DNA from 3 places in the Streptomyces sp. NPDC026672 genome. Region 2 is predicted to be linked to each of the others. Evidence: riboswitches for the same ligand, from Rfam matches in the RefSeq annotation. Region 2 holds a riboswitch; each other region holds the start of a gene.
The links. A riboswitch is a leader RNA that binds a small molecule or an ion and turns the genes downstream of it on or off. The one in region 2 is predicted to bind thiamine pyrophosphate.
Positions count from the first base shown of each region.

Region 1: it holds a riboswitch for thiamine pyrophosphate, as region 2 does, so the genes downstream of both, AB0F77_RS19360 (thiamine ABC transporter substrate-binding protein) here and thiC (phosphomethylpyrimidine synthase ThiC) in region 2, are expected to answer to the same signal.
Region 3: it holds a riboswitch for thiamine pyrophosphate, as region 2 does, so the genes downstream of both, thiO (glycine oxidase ThiO) here and thiC (phosphomethylpyrimidine synthase ThiC) in region 2, are expected to answer to the same signal.

Region 1 is NZ_JBEZXS010000015.1:86,719-92,961, reverse strand. It holds gene AB0F77_RS19365 (iron ABC transporter permease) at 1-1,348, opposite strand, end outside; gene AB0F77_RS19360 (thiamine ABC transporter substrate-binding protein) at 1,387-2,466, opposite strand; TPP riboswitch at 2,537-2,644, opposite strand; gene rlmN (23S rRNA (adenine(2503)-C(2))-methyltransferase RlmN) at 2,671-3,777, opposite strand; gene AB0F77_RS19350 (hypothetical protein) at 4,177-4,716, shown strand; gene AB0F77_RS19345 (hypothetical protein) at 5,331-6,101, shown strand; gene AB0F77_RS19340 (transcriptional regulator) at 6,098-6,243, shown strand, end outside.
Region 2 is NZ_JBEZXS010000011.1:160,753-166,995, forward strand. It holds gene AB0F77_RS15630 (VWA domain-containing protein) at 1-348, opposite strand, end outside; gene AB0F77_RS15635 (hypothetical protein) at 653-1,762, shown strand; gene thiC (phosphomethylpyrimidine synthase ThiC) at 1,773-3,620, opposite strand; TPP riboswitch at 3,613-3,793, opposite strand; gene AB0F77_RS15645 (YibE/F family protein) at 3,865-5,358, shown strand; gene AB0F77_RS15650 (SsgA family sporulation/cell division regulator) at 5,466-5,903, opposite strand; partial or broken gene AB0F77_RS15655 (hypothetical protein) at 5,915-6,004, opposite strand; gene AB0F77_RS15660 (helix-turn-helix domain-containing protein) at 6,003-6,243, opposite strand, start outside.
Region 3 is NZ_JBEZXS010000013.1:107,669-113,911, reverse strand. It holds gene AB0F77_RS17535 (thiazole synthase) at 1-467, opposite strand, end outside; gene thiS (sulfur carrier protein ThiS) at 471-683, opposite strand; gene thiO (glycine oxidase ThiO) at 680-1,840, opposite strand; TPP riboswitch at 1,838-1,949, opposite strand; gene AB0F77_RS17520 (FAD-dependent oxidoreductase) at 2,088-3,317, shown strand; gene AB0F77_RS17515 (Rv2175c family DNA-binding protein) at 3,384-3,749, shown strand; gene thiE (thiamine phosphate synthase) at 3,953-4,603, shown strand; gene metF (methylenetetrahydrofolate reductase [NAD(P)H]) at 4,709-5,635, shown strand; gene AB0F77_RS17500 (hypothetical protein) at 5,692-6,243, shown strand, end outside.

The sequences.
Region 1 (6,243 bases), on a different contig from region 2:
GCAGATCGACCTCCCGCCACACCCGCAGGGGCGAGGCGCCGAGCACCGCCGCCGCCTCCCGCAGCCGCGCGTCCACCGCCCGCAGCACGGGCAGCATGGTCCGTACGACGAAGGGGACGCCGACGAGGGCCTGGGCGAGGGGGACGAGGATCCAGGACTGCCGCAGGTCCAGCGGCGGTTCGTCCAGGGCGATGAGGAAGCCGAAGCCCACGGTCACCGCGGAGACACCGAGCGGCAGCATCAGCAGCGCGTCGAAGCCCCGCACGATCCGGCCGGCGTCCCGGCGGGCCAGCGCGGCGGCGGCGAGCCCACCGACCAGCACGGCGATGGCGGTGGCGGCGACGGCGTACTCCAGCGAGGTCGCGATCGCGGTGACGGGCGCCACCAGGAACGTTCCGCCGTCCTCGCGGGTGAGCGCCCGGTAGTAGCCGAACCCGGGCGCGTCCAGGGAGCGTTGGACGAGGACCGCAAGCGGCAGCAGGACCAGCAGGGCGACGGTGGCGAGGACGCCGGCGAGCAGCGCCCACTGCCCGGCGCCGCGCGGCCCGCGCGCGGTCACCGACGCGTCGACCAGCCGCAGGGCCGTCTCCCGGCGCCGTACGGTCCAGGCGTGCACGGCGAGGATCGCGGCGACCGCGGCGAACTGGACGAGCGTCAGGACGGCGGCCGTGGAGAGGTCGAAGATCTCCGAGGTCTGCCGGTAGATCTCCACTTCGAGGGTGGCGAAGGTGGGGCCGCCGAGGATCTGGACGACGCCGAACGAGGTGAAGGTGAACAGGAACACCATCAGCGCCGCGGCGGCCACGGCGGGCGCGAGCGCGGGCAGGGTCACCTTGCGCCAGGCACCGAACGGCGAGGCGCCCAGCATCCGGGCGGCCTCCTCCTGACGCGGGTCGAGCTGCGCCCACAGTCCGCCCACGGTCCGTACGACGACCGCGTAGTTGAAGAAGACGTGCGCCAGCAGGATGGCCCACACGGTGGTGTCGAGCCGTACGCCCCACAGCTCGTCGAGCAGTCCGCCCCGCCCGACGAGCGCGAGGAAGGCCGTGCCGACGACCACCGTCGGCAGCACGAACGGCACGGTGACGACGGCCCGCAGCACCTGCTTGCCCGGGAAGTCCAGGCGCGCGAACACATGGGCGGCGGGCAGGGCGAGCAGCAGGGTGAGCGCGGTGGAGGCGAGCGCCTGCCAGGTGGTGAACCACAGCACGTGCCGGATGTCGGACTGCGCGACGACGTCCGCGATCCGGCCCAGCCGCCAGCTGCCGTCCACCTTGAGCCCACGGGCGACGATCGCGGCGACGGGCCAGGCGAAGAAGACGGCGAAGAACACGACGGGCCCGGCCATCAGGGCGAGCCGCGCCGTGTTCCCGCGCCTCCCGGCCGCTACTTCAGTACGAGCGACGTCCACGACTTGACCCACTGGTCGCGGTTGGCGGCGATCTTCTCGGCGGGCAGCGTCTCGGGGTCCTTGGCCTGCGGGCCGTACTTCGTGAACTCCGGCGGCACCTGGGCGCCCTCGCGCACCGGGTAGACGAACATGTTGAGCGGCATGTCCTCCTGGAACTCCTTGCCGACGAGGAAGTCCAGGAACGCCTTGCCGCCCTCGCTGTTGCGCGCGTTGCTCAGCAGGCCCGCGTACTCGATCTGCCGGAAGCAGGTGCCGGCGGCGACCCCGGTCGGGGCGGTGGTGGGCTTCGGGTCGGCGTAGACGACCTCGGCGGGCGGGGAGGAGGCGTAGGAGACGACCAGCGGCCGGTCCCCGTGGGCCTTCTTCCCTCCGGCCGAGCCGGAGAACTCCTCGTCGTAGGCCTGCTCCCAGCCGTCGACGACCTTGACGCCGTTGGCCTTGAGCTTCTTCCAGTAGTCCGGCCAGCCGTCGTCGCCGTAGTGCGCGGCGCTGCCGAGCAGGAAGCCCAGGCCGGGCGAGGAGGTGGACACGTTCTCGGTGACGAGGAGGTTCTTGTAGGCGGGCTCGACCAGGTCGTCGAAGCTCTGCGGCGGGGCCAGCCGGTGCTTGTCGAAGTACGCCTTGTCGTAGTTGACGCAGATGTCGCCGCTGTCGATGGGCGTGACCCGGTGCTTGCCGGGGTCGACGCGGTACGCGGGCTGGATCGCGGCGGCGTCCTTGACCTCGTACGACTGGAAGAGGCCGTTGTCGAGGGCGCGGGAGAGCAGGGTGTTGTCGACGCCGAAGAAGACGTCGCCCTGCGGGTTGTCCTTGGTCAGGACGGCCTTGTTGACGGCCTGTCCGGCGTCGCCGTCCTTGAGGACCTTGACGCGGTAGCCGGAGCTCTTCTCGAAGTCGGCGAGCACGTTCTTCGACACGGCCCACGAGTCGTGGCTGACGAGGGTGACGGTCTTGGACGCGGAGCCCGCCGACGCCTTGCCGTCGTCCGATCCGCACGCGGACAGCGAGACGAGACCGAGGCCGACGGCGACGGCCACGAGGGTCTTGTGGTGCACTGGATGTCCTCCTGGGGTTGGCCAGGAAGAGACGCGGCCCCGCCCGGGGGACCCGGACGGGGCGCAACAGCTCGAGTGATGACCGAACTTCCTACCCAGAATGACCTGGGCGAGGTTCAGAGGGTCTGCGGCCCGGTTGCCGCACTCTCAGCGCTGTGGCGCTCCCCTGTCGGAATATGAAGGTGTGGTGGTACGGCGTTCAGACTACCGCTCGGTGGCCGCGAGCTGACCACAGGCACCGTCGATCTCCTGACCCCGGGTGTCCCGGACGGTCACCGGCACGCCGTGCGCGGCGATCGCCTCGACGAACGCCTTCTCGTCCTCGGGCCGCGACGCGGTCCACTTGGAGCCCGGCGTGGGGTTGAGCGGGATCAGGTTGACGTGCACGGGCTTGCCCCGCAGCAGCCGGCCGAGCCGGTCGCCGCGCCACGCCTGGTCGTTGATGTCCCGGATCAGGGCGTACTCGATGGACAGCCGGCGGCCGGACTTCGCGGCGTACTCCAGGCCGGCGTCGAGGACCTCGCGGACCTTCCAGCGGGTGTTCACGGGGACGAGGGTGTCGCGCAGCTCGTCGTCGGGCGCGTGCAGCGAGATCGCGAGCCGGCACTTGAAGCCCTCGTCGGCGAACCGGTGGATGGCCGGCACCAGCCCGACGGTGGAGACGGTGATGCCGCGCTGCGACAGGCCGAGCCCGTCCGGCTCGGGGTCGGTGAGGGCGCGGACGGCTCCGACGACCCGGTTGTAGTTGGCGAGGGGCTCGCCCATGCCCATGAAGACGATGTTGGACAGCCGCGCCGGGCCGCCGGGAACCTCGCCGTCCCTGAGGGCCCGCATGCCGTCGACGATCTGGTGCACGATCTCGGCGGTGGACAGGTTGCGGTCGAGGCCCGCCTGCCCGGTCGCGCAGAACGGGCAGTTCATGCCGCAGCCGGCCTGCGAGCTGATGCACATGGTGACCCGGTCCGGGTAACGCATCAGCACCGACTCGACGAGCGTCCCGTCGAACAGCCGCCACAGCGTCTTGCGGGTGGTGCCCTGGTCGGTCGACAGGTGCCGGACGACGGTCATCAGCTCCGGCAGCAGCGCCTCCTGGAGCTTGGTGCGCGATCCGGCGGGGATGTCGGTCCACTCGGCGGGGTCGTGCGCGAACCGCGCGAAGTAGTGCTGCGACAGCTGCTTGGCGCGGAACGGCTTCTCACCGATCGCGGCGACGGCCTCCTTGCGCTCGGCGGGCGACAGATCGGCGAGATGCCGCGGCGGCTTCTTGGCTCCGCGCGGGGCGACAAAAATAAGTTCTCCGGGCTTAGGCATGGCCGTACCAGTGTCGCAGATCGACTTGGGTGACCTGGGGGGTGTCGCTGGTAGGCGTCACCGGTCGCTACTGAGCGGCTTCGGACGGCCCAGGGACGGCCCGGCCGATGGGGCCGTGCGCCCTGGCTGAGCTGCCACTGTCCATCGTTCCGGTCCACTCACGCGGAGCAGATCATCCATAGCGCTACGTGCTGCTGCCACGAAGGCGTCGATGCAGTCATTCGGACGGGAACGGACCTAGAACCACGAATCGACGGGCGTCTCGTAGCCGGGCCCACCCACCACGGCTTCCGCCCTCCGGCCAACGCCGCAGCAGATGGACAGCGCGCCCATGGTCCGCCATGCTGCCTTGGCGGTGAGGGGCCACCGTCGGCCACATCGGGTCAGGAGTGGGGATCGATGGAGCAATCGCAGGTCGCAGCTCTACCGCCAGAGCGCATCCGTTACCGCTTGACACGCCTCCAACGCCTGTCACCCGCGCTGCCCAGCATCGTTATCGTCCCGACCTTCCAGGTCTTGATCTGGTTGGACGGGGGACCGTTCGGTCCTCTACTTGTCCCGGGACTGCTCGTCTGGGGTGTCCTGCCGGTGCTGATCACTTTGGCGCCCTTCGGGGTCACTCTCACGCCATCGGTGGCCATCGTGCACAACCTCCGCCGCCGGACCATCCCGTGGTCTGACGTCCAAGCCATCCAGATCGAGCCTTTCTTCGGAAGCCGGACCGTCGTGATCTACGAAGCGGGCAGCCGCTGCACCCGCCTACGGGCGCCGATCACCGGGTTCCTCAGCTGGGATCGCAGTTTCGAGGAGAAGTTCCACACCATCGGTAGGTGGTGGCTGGAACACCGCGGCCCGGACTGGGCTCCTGTCGCGCCGCCGGGGGTGCACTGGGGCGGCCCACCGACGTCCGACGGGAACCCTTACGCGCCTCCGGCGTAGTCAGCAGCTGATCCACGCACCCTCCGGGGCGCGGAGACTCACCGACTGGGCCAAGCCACGGGGCGGGCGCCGTCCCTAGGTTGGAACAACCCCCCGTGCCGGACACAAACTTGAGGGTCTGACCTCACCCCTATCAGGTCGATCACAGCACTCGCCGACGTCGACCGACCAACCCCGGTTCCAGGGTGAGCGTCCCCTGAAGATCGGCTCTGACCGCAGCCGACCGCGCCTGTTGGTGTCAGCCATGACGGCGGGGGGCCGACCGGTCATGCGCGCGTGTCTCGCTGGACCCCCACCGGCCTCAGCCACGCCATCTACAGCTGCCCTCGACCAGAGCAACCCGTGCCGGCCGACCCGCGACCATCCCGCCAGAGCCCTCTTCGGGCTATCAACCGGCCTGCCTGGCGTTGCTCCTCGGTAGGGCCTTCCGGTGTTGTCAGCACACACCTTACTCTCGATTCCCATGTACTTTGTATCGCAAAGTTGACTCAGCGGGCGGTCGTCCGACAGTCCGCTCACGAGCGCCGCCAAAGCGCCGCCCACAAGGGGGACAAATGGGAACATCCGCGCCGAACAGCGAGGGATCGGAACCGAGGGCGGCCGCGGCTGCCTTGTTGGCTGCGACGGAAGGCCTGCGGGCGAGGACCCGCACGCAGACCAACGGAGCATGGACTCCCCTCCTTGGCTTCGGGCTCCTGGCCCTGGCGGCCATTCCGGTCGCCCGGTACGCCTTCAACTTCGGAGCCCACGGGCGCTACATCGGGTCCTATCCGGCCTTTGCCTACGCCGAGCTGACCGGCCTGTGCGTCGTCCACGAACCGGGAACCCCCTGTCTGAAGGGCGAGTTCGACGGAGCCGTCCTGCGCTTCGCGGCATGGGGCGTGTGGTTCGCGCTCCTCCCCCTCGCATGGTTCGTCTTCGCCCGCTGGTACCGCCTGCGCGGCGAGGCCCGGGGCGTCGTCCCCCGGCGCGGCATGTGGGTCCGCGTGACCGCCACAGCCACCACTGTGATCACGACAGCTCTGGTGGCGCTGCTGTTCGGCAAGGACCAACCATGGGAGGCCGTGCTGCTGGAGAACAGCTACGCCTCCCCGTGGTACCTGGTCGGCATCGGACTTCTCGCCCTCGGCATTGCCGAACGCAGTTGGACCGCCGCGGCGGCCGGCACCGCTCACGCCCTGCTGCTCACGGGGTACCTGGGAGCCTCCTGGGGCAGTGGATGGCTTCCGTGGCAGCACTCCGCCCACCCCGGCTGGGCCGACGGACCGCAGGTCAAGGCATTTCTGCTCGCTGTTGTCCTGCTCCTCGCCGGTCTGTGCGAATGGACAGCGGTCCGCCGCCGGGGCGCACCCGCTGTCGTAGTTGCGGGTACGGTCGTCTCATGAGCGTCGAAGACTCGACCGCTACGCAGGACGACCAAGAGGCACTGCATCCCACCCAGGCGCTGGACGACACCATCCACCAGCGCGTGCGGCTCGGCGTCCTCACCGTTGCCCGCGAAGCCGACCGGGTCGAGTTCAGCTTCCT
Region 2 (6,243 bases):
CCGCAAGGTCAGTCCGGGCACCTGGCCGAACGTCCCACCGTCGGCCGACGCGCTGAGCACGACCCGTTCCACGGCGGGCTCCAGCAGGCCCAGATCCACCTGGACGGTGTCGGTCAGCACACCGGCGTCGCGCTGCTTCCCCAGGTGCGTCACGGCGTTCGACGGGTGCCGCGGCTGGTTGCAGAAGACGAAGTCCCCGTCGTCACGTACGCGTCCGGCCGAGGTGAGCAGCAAGGCCGAGGCATCAACGTCAGGCACCCCGACCCCGTCGGCCCAGACCAACTCCACACGCACAACGGAAGCACCAACAGAAAGATTCGCACCCTTGCTCAACGCCCTGCCGTCCATGTCCCCAGTCTGCCCACCCGAGCCAACACCAGGGACCCCTCTGGAGACCTCAAGGAAACGCAACCCGCGGCTGTCCAGCCCCGCGGCTATCGGCCCAGCCACCCGCGAAGTGCGGAGCCGCACGGAGTTGCATCGCCGAATCCACGGGTCCGCCGCGTGGAGTCACATGGTCTGTAGCAGAGCCAAGCGTCTCCAGCGGAGCAGAACGGCCCGCAACTCCTTCGCATGAGGCGCCTCCGCCGTGACGTCCTAGGATGCGTCAGTCCTCCGGCGGATCCGGATCATCGTGCGGCAAGGGGAGTCCATGCGCCTGTCCAGCTACGTCGGGAAGGCCGTCATGGGCGCGGCGTTGATACCCCTGCTCGCCGGGTGCACGGGGGAACAGGGCGCCGGCGGGGCCGTGGAGCGAGCCATGGAGAAGCCTGCCGCGGAGCGAGCCGCGAAGAGGCCTGCCTCCTGGACGGACCTGCCGGTGCGGACCGGCCGACGGGACGTCGTCCACACGGACACCGATCATCGGTCGTACGAAGTCGGGATCACGGTCAAGAGCCTGGTCCGGGGTTCGGAGGAGGACATGCGGGGGGCGCGCGTGGACGGTGAGCTGAAGGGCATGGTCCCCCACTACCTCACCTTCGAGGTCACCAACACCGGCCGGAAGGAGATCCCCGCCGCCTACAGGGTGGACAGCGACCTCGCCCTGAACGGCACCGACTGGACGCGCGGGGAGAAGGTCTACGTCAGCGGCGGCAGGCCGGGCGGGGTCGACCTTCCCTGCGCGGACACCGCGCCGAAGACGCTGGCGCCCGGTGACTCGTACGACACCTGTGTGACCTATGCGCTGCCCGAGGGCGTCGGCGTGCTGTCGGTGACGCACAACGCCGACGGCTACCTCGACGAGGGCGGCGCGGTCGCCACCTGGCCCGTCGAGGGCGGACTCAAGGCAGCATCCGCCGGACTGGCGAAGCCTGGCGACATCGTCCGCGTCCGGTGGGACGCCCGCGAGGACGGTGTCCTCGAACTGCCCGCCACGCTGGTTTCCGTACGCCGGGGCAGCGCGGCCGACCTCGCGGGCCTGGACCTCGACCTCAACGAGAACGAGCGGCGCGGCGTCCCGTACTACGTGTCGGTCACCTACACCAACACCGGGTCGAAAGACCTCTACGCCGACCAGGCCGACCGCGTCCGCCTGCTCACCCAGGGCGGTCGGCAGATACGGGGGAAGACCCCCTTCGTCCTCGACACGAAGATCCCCGGCTGTCCGTCCGACTGGGTCGCCCGGATGATCCCGCCGGGCGACAGCGTGACGGAGTGCAGCATCCACCTGGTGACGGACGACGGCGACAAGCCGTTCGCGGTGGGCTTCGCGGAGGCGGGCCGGCCGGGACTGGTGGCCTGGCGGGCCCCCCTCCGCTGAGGCGGCCGGGTCAGCCGGCCGAGCCACCGCCCGTCTCCGCGAGCGGCAGGTACACGCGGTTGCCCGCCGCCGCGAACTCCTTCGACTTCTGGGCCATGCCCTCCTCGATCTCCGCGCGGCTGCCGCCGTGCTCACGGCGGATGTCCTGGCTGATCTTCATGGAGCAGAACTTCGGGCCGCACATCGAGCAGAAGTGGGCCGTCTTGGCCGGCTCGGCCGGGAGGGTCTCGTCGTGGAACTCCCGTGCCGTGTCGGGGTCCATGGCGAGGTTGAACTGGTCCTCCCACCGGAACTCGAAGCGGGCGTCGGACAGCGCGTCGTCCCACTCCTGCGCGCCGGGGTGCCCCTTGGCGAGGTCGGCCGCGTGGGCGGCGATCTTGTAGGTGATGACGCCCGTCTTGACGTCGTCACGGTTGGGCAGGCCCAGGTGCTCCTTGGGCGTGACGTAGCAGAGCATCGCCGTGCCCCACCAGGCGATCATCGCGGCGCCGATGCCGGAGGTGATGTGGTCGTACGCCGGCGCGACGTCCGTCGTCAGCGGGCCGAGCGTATAGAACGGAGCTTCATCGCAGATCTCCTGCTGAAGGTCGATGTTCTCCTTGATCTTGTGCATCGGGACGTGTCCCGGGCCCTCGATCATCGTCTGTACGTCAAAACGCCTGGCGATCCGGTTGAGTTCCCCGAGCGTCCGCAACTCCGCGAACTGCGCCTCGTCGTTGGCGTCCGCGATCGACCCCGGCCGCAGACCGTCGCCCAGCGAGTACGTGACGTCGTACGCCGCGAGGATCTCGCACAGTTCCTCGAAGTTCTCGTACAGGAACGACTCCTTGTGGTGCGCGAGGCACCACGCGGCCATGATCGATCCACCGCGCGAGACGATGCCGGTCTTGCGGTTGGCCGTCAGCGGTACGTACGCCAGGCGCACGCCCGCGTGGACCGTCATGTAGTCCACGCCCTGCTCGGCCTGCTCGATGACCGTGTCCTTGTAGATCTCCCAGGTCAGCTCCTCGGCCCGGCCGTCGACCTTCTCCAGCGCCTGATAGAGCGGCACCGTGCCGATGGGGACGGGGGAGTTGCGCAGCACCCACTCGCGGGTCGTGTGGATATTGCGGCCGGTGGACAGGTCCATGACCGTGTCGGCGCCCCAGCGGGTCGCCCAGGTCATCTTCTCGACCTCCTCCTCGATGGAGGACGTCACCGCCGAGTTGCCGATGTTGGCGTTGACCTTCACCAGGAACCGCTTGCCGATGATCATCGGCTCGATCTCCGGGTGGTTGACGTTGGCGGGCAGTACGGCCCTGCCCGCCGCGATCTCCTCCCGGACGACCTCGGGAGCGACGTTCTCCCGGATGGCCACGTACTCCATCTCCGGGGTGATCTCTCCCCGGCGGGCGTACGCGAGCTGGGTGACCGCGCCGCCCGCGTGGCCGCGGCGCGGCTGACGCGGCCGCCCGGGGAACACCGCGTCGAGGTTGCGCAGCCCGCCCCGCGGCGACGTGTGCTTGAGACCGTCGTCCTCCGGGCGGACGGGACGGCCCGCGTACTCCTCGGTGTCCCCGCGGGCGATGATCCAGTTCTCCCGCAGCGGCGGCAGCCCCCTGCGGACATCGGTGTCGACGAGCGGATCGGTGTACGGGCCGGAGGTGTCGTACAGCGTGACCGACTTCCCGTTGGTGAGGTGCACCTGACGGACCGGCACACGCAGGTCGGGGCGCGAACCCTCGACGTACCCCTTGTGCCAGCCGACGGAATTCCCCGTCTCCCCGGCCTCCCCGTCGGACGAACCGTCGACGGAGTCGACAGCACCGTCCGTCGCGTTCTGCGTGGAGGCAGGCATGCGTGCGTCCTTGATGGTCATGAGACCTACTCCCTACGCCGGCATTACCCGGTAACAGGTTCGGCGGTCGACGCAGCGATATCCGTCAGTCGGTGTCCCGTGTGAAACATCACTCGTTGTTCCACGTGAAACATCGCCAATACGGAGGTCAGCGCCCTCTCAGCCCGGTGCTCCGAGCTCCCGCGTGTGCAAAGGTGGCTCCACGCTAGCGTCAATTCGGGCGCGGTGAACAGAGGGCCCCCACCCTCCTTGCGATGATCGGGCGGTGACCACGACGCATCAGCCCCCGTTCCCGCCGCCCGAGCCGCCGCGCGGGCCCGGCTTCGGACAGCGCGGCGGACACGGCCGCGACGGCCACGGCGCCGGTGACGGCCACGACCACCACCCCGGGTACGGCGGCCACGGCCAGGGCGGCGACACCGGCTCCGACGACGGGCACGGGTCCGGCGGCGGACACGGTCATGGGCACTCCCACAGCCATGGCCCCGCCGCGCCCGTCTCCAAGCATCTGCGCAAGGTCATCGCGGCCGTCCTGATCCCGTTCACCGCGGCCGTCGTGGTGGGTCTGGTCGTCCTCTGGCCCGGCGGAGCCCCGCCGCACGAGCGCACCGGTGTCGGCTTCGACCGCCAGACCCAGCAGGCCACGGTCACCCGGGTCGTCGGCGTGAGCTGCAAGTCGGTGAACGCCTCGGGGGGCACCCCGACCGGCGACACCTCCACCGCCGAGGGCAACTCCGCCCAGCAGCAGGCGAACGGCACCTGCAAGAAGGCCACGATCCGCGTCGACACCGGCAACGACAAGGGCCGTACGTTCACGGAGATCGTGCAGCCGGACCAGTCACGGCAGTTGTCCCAGGGCGAGAAGGTCGTCGTCGCGTACGAGCCCTCGGCCCCGAGGGAACTCCAGTACTCCGTCACCGACGTGAACCGGAAGTTCCCGATGGCGCTGCTCGCCGGCATCTTCGCGCTCGCCGTTGTGGTGGTCGGCCGACTGCGCGGTCTGATGGCACTGATCGCCCTGGCCGTCAGCTTCCTGGTGCTGACCCTGTTCATCCTGCCCGCGATCCTCCAGGGCTCGAACCCCCTGGTCGTGGCGGTGGTCGGGGCGAGCGCCATCATGCTGATCGCCCTCTACATGTGCCACGGACTGTCGGCACGCACCTCGGTGGCGGTGCTCGGCACCCTGGTCTCGCTGCTGCTGATCGGCTTTCTGGGCTCGGAGTTCATCAACTGGGCGGCGCTGACCGGCAACACGGACGACAGCACCGGCCTGATCCACGGCCTGTACCCGTCGATCGACATGAGCGGTCTGCTGCTCGCCGGCGTCATCATCGGTTCACTGGGTGTGCTGGACGACGTGACGGTGACCCAGACCTCCGCCGTCTGGGAGCTGCACGAGGCCAATCCGACGATGGGCTGGCGCGGGCTGTACCGGGCGGGTATCCGCATCGGCCGTGACCACATCGCCTCGGTCGTCAACACCCTGGTCCTCGCCTACGCCGGCGCGGCGCTGCCCCTGCTGCTGCTCTTCTCCATCGCGCAGAGCAGCGTGGGGGCGGTCGCCAACAGCGAGCTGGTGGCGGAGGAGATCGTGCGCACGCTGGTCGGCTCGATCGGTCTGGTGGCCTCGGTGCCGCTCACCACGGCCCTCGCGGCCCTGGTGGTCTCGGCCGACCGGCCCGGATCGCACCCGGAGGCCCTGGAAGCGGCCCAGCCGGCCGCGGCACGCGCGGGGCGGGGCCGACGCCGGAAGCGGTGACCCCCGCGAAGAAAGCAGGGCGGCCGAGCAGAAGCGTTCCTGCGTAGGCCGTCACTCCGTATGCGAACCACGATCGCCCCGCCGCACCGCCCCCGACGTCCAGCCCGCTAGCCCGCGCTCTGCTCCTCGGCCAGGATGCGGTCCAGGGCCTCCTCCAGATGGGCGTCGAAGTCCGCGAGGGCCCCCTCCTGCCCCAGCGGCACCAGCTTGTCCGTGCGGTCCAGGAACGCCACCAGCGGCGGCGCCGAGGAGCGGAACACCGCCTGGTCGCCGCCGACCTGGAGCCGGATCAGCACCTCGCCCAGCGTCTCGTGGTCGGTCGGCGCGATGTGCACATCACCGTCGCCGCACGGCCGGCCCACTCCGTCGATCAGCAGCTCCCGCCCGAACGCCCATGTCACCGGGGCGTCCCCGGGCAAATGGAAGGTCAGGCGCACGGCATAGGGATCGCAGGTCTCGTACCGCAGCTCCACCGGGATGCGGAAGGAGAGCTCCTCGGAGACGAGAAAGCTCATCATGACCTCTGCCTGTACGGACTCGCGCATCGCCTACCCCGTCATGTGACGCCGACTGGCCTGGAATGACCCCTTTGACACTGGTGGCATCTTGCTGAACGTGTACACCGGATCACAAGGAGTGATTTTTCAGATGCTGATAGAGAGGGCGAGGGACCCCAGGCGGCGCCCCACCTCGTCCTGCAAACGGTGTGCCGCTGACGTCAACCTGTCGCCCTGGTGGGACGGCAGGGAGAGGGCCACCGTGGCCACGGTGGTGCCGAAGGCGATCGGAACCGCGGCACAGATCGTCCCGAGCGCGTACTCCTGGCGCTCGGTCACCGGTTCGAGCCGCCGCATCCGTTCCAGCCGCCGCAGCAGACAGCGGCCG
Region 3 (6,243 bases), on a different contig from region 2:
GACCCCAGCGGCATCACCGCCGCACACCCCACGTCCTCCAGCTTCCGCGCGAGCACGGGGTCGTCGTTGGTGTACGGCAGCACGGTGAACCCGTCGTCCACCAGCGTCTCCGCCGCGTCCAGCAGCTCGACCGGGTCCGGCAGCAGCGTGCGCTCGTCGGCGATGACCTCCAGCTTGATCAGATCGCTCCCCAGCGCCTCCCGCGCCAGCCGCGCCGTCAGCACCGCCTCGCCCGCCGTGAAGCAGCCCGCCGTGTTCGGCAGCACCCGCACCCCGAGCTTCTCCAGGACCGACAGCACCGACCCGTGCACCCCGGGATCGACCCGCCGCATCGCCACGGTCGTCAGCTCCGTGCCGGAGGCGACCAGCGCCCGCTCCAGCACGTCCAGGCTGGGCGCACCGCCCGTACCCATGATCAGGCGGGACGAGAACGCCGTACCGCCGAGGACAAAGGGATCGTCGGCCATGGCTCAGCCTCCCTGGACCGCGGTGAGGACTTCGACCCGGTCGCCCTCGCGCAGCGCCGTGGACGGCCACTGCGTGCGCGGGACGACGGTCTCGTTGAGTGCGGCGGCCACCCCGGAGGGCGCCGCGGTGAGGGTCCGCACGAGCGCGTCGAGGGCCGTGCCGGACGCGACCCGGCGGTGCTCGCCGTTGACGGAGATGGTGACGGAGGCGGTCATGCGGGCTGCTCCGAGAGGACGGCGCCGAAGCGCGCGGGCGTGAAGGGGCGGGCCTCCTCGGGGAGCTCCCCGGTGGCCAGGGCGTGCGCCAGCGCGTCGCCGGTGACCGGCGTCAGCAGCACACCGTTGCGGTAGTGCCCGGTGGCCAGCAGCAGCCCGTCGAGGCCGCTCGGCCCGAGCAGCGGCGCGTTGTCGGGCGAGCCCGGCCGCAGCCCGGCCCGGGTCTCCGTGAGCGGCAGCTCGGTGATGCCCGGCACCAGCTCGTGCGCGTCCCGCAGCAGCTCGTAGACGCCGCCCGCGGTCACCGTCGTGTCCCAGCCCAGGTCCTCGCTGGTGGCGCCGACGACCAGCTCGCCGTTCTCCCGGGGCACCAGGTAGACGTGGCTGCCGCGCACCACGGCCCGCACGGTCCGGTTCAGGAACGCCCCGAACCGCTCCGGCACGGTCAGCCGCAGCACCTGACCCTTCACGGGCCGTACCGCGGGCAGTACCTCGTCAGGCACCCCCGCGAGCCGCCCGCTGAGGCTGCCCGCCGCGAGGACCACCTGCTGCGCGTCCAGCTCCGTGCCGTCCGCCGTGGTGACCCCGGCCGCCCGCTCCCGCAGGACCCGCAGCCGTGCCGCCCACGCGCGGTGGAACACCACGCCCGCGCGCTCGCACGCCGTCACCAGCGCCGTCGCGAGCCGCCGCGGGTCGATCTGGTGGTCGCCGTCCACCCGCAGCCCACCGCGCACCCCCGGCGCGAGCATCGGTTCCAGCTGCCGGCACTCCCGGCCCGACAGCCACTCCGACTCCAGCCCCGACTCCCGCTGGAGGACGTGCAGTTCGCGCAGTTGCGCGCGGTCGTCGGCGTCCAGCGCGACGGCGAGCGTGCCGCAGCGCCGGTAGCCGAGGTCCCGGCCGGTCAGCTCGCCGAGCTCGGCCGCGAAGGCCGGGTAGCGGCGGGCCGACTCCAGATTGAGCCCCAGCAGGGTCTGCTCGCCGTGGTGCAGCTCGGTGACCGCGGCCAGCATCCCGGCCGCGACCTGCGCGGCCCCGCCGCCGGGCTCCGGGTCCACGACGGCCGTCGTGAACCCGCGCTGCGCCGCGCGCCAGGCCGTGACCAGGCCGATGATCCCGCCCCCGATGACGAGGACGTCTGACGTACGTGACGACATGGGCGTCCAGCCCCTCCCTTCGCCGGCATGACCCGGATCAGGTTCGTACGGTCGGAGGCCGCCAGCCTCCCTCTCAGCCCGGTGCGTCCGGGCTCCCGCGAGTGCGTGTACGTCCGCCACCCTAGCCCTTGGCCGCGCGGCTCGGTAAGGGCGCGTGGTCCCGGGGCCGGGGCCGGACGGCCGCTGTGCAACACGTCACGGAACGCGACCCCTGACTGACTCTTTGTCAGTTGTCTATGGTGATCAGGTGAGCGAGCAGACACGGGAACGAGGCATGTCACAGGACCGGCGCGTCGTCGTGGTGGGCGCGGGCATGGCCGGGGTGCAGACCGCGGTCGCCCTGCGGGAGCAGGGCTTCAAGGGCCCGGTCACCGTCATCGGCGCCGAGCCGCACCAGCCCTACGACCGACCTCCGTTGTCGAAGGCGGTGCTGCTCGGCACCGCCGAGGGCTCCGCGTTCGACATCGACTTCGACACCCTCGGCATCGACCTCGAACTGGGCCGCGAGGCGCTCGGCGTGCGCCCCGCCGACCACGAGCTCGACACCGAGGCCGGGCCGGTGCCGTACGACGTGCTGGTCCTCGCCACCGGCGCCGAACCGATCCGGCTGCCCGGCGCCGACGGCGTCCAGGGTGTGCATCTGCTGCGCACCCTGGACGACGCCGAGCGGCTGCGGCCGGTGCTCGCCCGGCAGCACGACGTGGTGGTCGTCGGCGCGGGCTGGATCGGCGCAGAGTTCGCCACGGCGGCCCGCGAGGCCGGCTGCGCGGTGACCGTCGTCGAGGCCGCCGACCGGCCGCTCGCGGGCGCCGTCCCGGCGGAGGTGGCCGCCCCGATGACCGCCTGGTACGCCGACAGCGGCACCGACCTGCGCACCCACACGCGGGTGGAAAGCGTCGAACCCGGCGCGGTCGTCCTCGGCGACGGCACCCGGCTGCCCGCGGGCGCCGTCGTGGTCGGCATCGGCGCCCGCCCCGCCACCGCCTGGCTGACCGGCTCCGGCATCGAGCTCGGCGCGCACAACGAGGTCGTCGCCGACGACCGGCTGCGCACCTCCGCGCCGGACGTGTACGCGGTCGGGGACTGCGCCTCCTTCCCGTCCGGCCGCTACGGCGCCCGCCTGCTCGTGCACCACTGGGACAACGCCCTCCAGGGGCCGCGCACCGTCGCCGCGAACATCGTCGGCGACACCTCCGCCGTGTACGACCCGGTGCCGTACTTCTGGTCCGAGCAGTTCGGACGGTTCGTGCAGTACGCCGGACACCACGGCGCGGCCGACACGCTCCTGTGGCGCGGTGACCCCGCCGGGCCCGCCTGGACGGTCTGCTGGCTCCGCGAGGACCGGCTCGTCGCCCTGCTGGCGGTGGGCCGTCCGCGTGACCTTGCGCAGGGGCGACGGCTGATCGAGGCGGGCACGGTGATGGACCCCGCCCTGCTCGTGGACCCGGCGCGGCCCCTGAAGGCGGCGACGGCCTGACCCGGAAAGTCCAGGTTCCGTCCGGCCCGGCTTCCGACTGTCGGTCCGGGATGGCAGGCTGTTTCCGTGACCGAGATTGACACGAAGATCGATGCGCTCGTCCCCGACTGGCTCACCCTCCCCGACATCGCGGAGATGCTGGACGTCGAGGTGACACGCGTGCGGCAGCTGGTCAAGGAGGGCCAGCTCATCGCCGTACGCCGTGGTGAGAACCACGCGCTGCACGTCCCCGCCGCCTTCATCGACGGGGACAAGGTCGTCAAGGGGCTGTCCGGGACCCTGACGCTGCTGCGGGACGACGGCTTCACGGACGAGGAAATGCTGGAGTGGCTCTTCACCGCCGACCCCAGCCTGCCGGGCACCCCCGCCCAGGCCCTCGGTGAGAACCGCGGCACGGAGGTGAAACGCCGGGCCCAGGCCCTCGCCGTCTGACCCGCCCCGCACCCGCGTTCCCGCCGGGCGGGCGCCGGTGCTCACGGCCGGGTGGCACCGTGCCCCGCCGGCCGGAGCACCGCCGTGCCCACCGGGCCGTACCGCCGCCGGGACACGGTGCCCGGTGGCCGTGCCGGCGCGGCCCGGGCGCTACGCTCTCGCGGCCCGTACTCACCGTCACCGCACGCACCCCGGGGGACCCCATGTCCGACGTCACCGCCCGTGCCCGGCTCGCCGACGCGCGGGTCTACCTCTGCACCGACGCCCGCAGGCGCCAGGGCGACCTGCCCGAGTTCCTGGACGCGGTGCTCGCCGGCGGGGTCGACATCGTGCAGCTGCGCGACAAGGGCATGGAGGCCGCCGAGGAGCTGGAGCACCTCGCCGTGTTCGCCGAGGCGTGCGCCCGGCACGGCAGGCTGCTCGCCGTCAACGACCGCGCGGACGTCGCCCACGCCGCCGCCTCCGACGTCCTCCACCTCGGCCAGGGCGACCTCCCCGTCCCCGCGGCCCGCGCGATCCTCGGCGACGACGTCCTGATCGGCCGCTCCACGCACGCCGAGGCCGAGGCCGACGCGGCCGCCGTCCAGGACGGCGTGGACTACTTCTGCACCGGCCCCTGCTGGCCCACCCCCACCAAGCCCGGCCGCCACGCCCCCGGCCTCGACCTGGTCCGCCACACCGCCGCCCTGGGCACCGACCGCCCCTGGTTCGCCATCGGCGGCATCGACCTCGGCAACCTCGACCAGGTCCTCGACGCCGGCGCCCGCCGGGTGGTCGTCGTCCGCGCGATCACCGAGGCCGACGACCCCGGCGCCGCGGCGGCCGAGTTCGCCGAGCGCCTGCGCAAGGCGTAGCCCCGCCCGGCGGCGACTGTCCAAGGGGTGGACAAGAAGGCGGCGAATCGGGCAATTCACCGACGCCCGGTTGGGGGACCGCCCACCCCTGGCTAACCTGCCGGTATGGCCCTCGGAACCGCATCCACCAGGACCGACCGCGCGCGCACCGTGCGTGACATCCTCGCCGCAGGCAAGACGACGTACTCCTTCGAGTTCTCGGCGCCGAAGACCCCCAAGGGCGAGCGGAGCCTGTGGAACGCGCTGCGCCGGGTCGAGGCGGTCGCCCCCGACTTCGTCTCCGTCACCTACGGGGCCGGCGGCTCCACCCGCGCGGGCACGGTCCGCGAGACCCAGCAGATCGTCGCCGACACCACGCTCACCCCGGTCGCCCACCTCACCGCGGTCGACCACTCCGTCGCCGAACTGCGCAACATCATCGGCCAGTACGCGGACGCCGGCATCCGCAACATGCTCGCCGTCCGCGGCGACCCGCCCGGCGCCGACCCCATGGGCGACTGGGTGGCGCACCCCGAGGGCCTGGCCTACGCGGCCGACCTCGTGCGCCTCATCAAGGAGTCCGGCGACTTCTGCGTGGGCGTCGCCGCCTTCCCCGAGATGCACCCGCGCTCCACCGACTGGGACACGGACGTCGCGCACTTCGTCGACAAGTGCCGCGCCGGCGCCGACTACGCCATCACGCAGATGTTCTTCCAGCCGGACTCCTATCTGCGCCTGCGCGACCGGGTCGCCGCCGCGGGCTGCGACACCCCGGTCATCCCCGAGGTCATGCCGGTGACGAGCGTGAAGCTGCTGGAGAGATTGCCGCGACTCAGCAACGCCGTGTTCCCGGATGCCCTGAATGAGCGCATCCTCACAGCCAAGGACGATCCGGCGGCGGTACGCTCCATCGGTATCGAGTTCGCCACGGAGTTCTGTGCGCGTCTGCTGGCCGAGGGCGTACCGGGTCTGCACTTCATCACGCTCAACAACTCCACGGCGCCGCTGGAGATCTACGAGAACCTGGGTCTGCACCACCCACCGCGGACCTAGACCTGTCGCACCGGCATACGACACACTGCGTAGCGGTCATTGGGAGAGGGGCGTACATGGGCTTGACGGTCCTCTACATCGCGTTCGGCATCGTCGCACTGTGGCTGCTGGGCGAGGTGCTGCTCCAGTACAAGGCGCGGCTGCGCTGGCGCCTGGTCGCCTTCGCCGGCTTCCTCGGTGTCGTGCTCGGTGTGCTGTCCCACTCCGTCCTCGTCATCGGTCTGGGCGCGGCCGCCTTCGTGGTCGGCCAGACCTACGTCACCCTGTCGTTCCGCCGCGGCTTCGAGGAGGGCTGGGCGTTCAACCGCCCCGGCGCGGAGGGCAGCAAGCGCCGCCGCGGCGAGCCCGAGCACCAGGACCCCTCCCTGGAGGTCTCCGACCTGGAGTCGCCCACCGGCGGTCACGACGTCCAGGCCCCCGGCTACGGCCGGGAGACCCTCGCCTACGACGACGACCACGACGACGTCTTCACCGCGGGCCGCCCCGACCACGACGGCGCAGGCGGACCGTCCACGGTCTACGAGCCCCAGCCCCTGCCCGACGAGACCGGCTCCTACGGCATATACGGCAACTCGCCCTCCTCGTACGCCACGCAGGGCACCGACCCG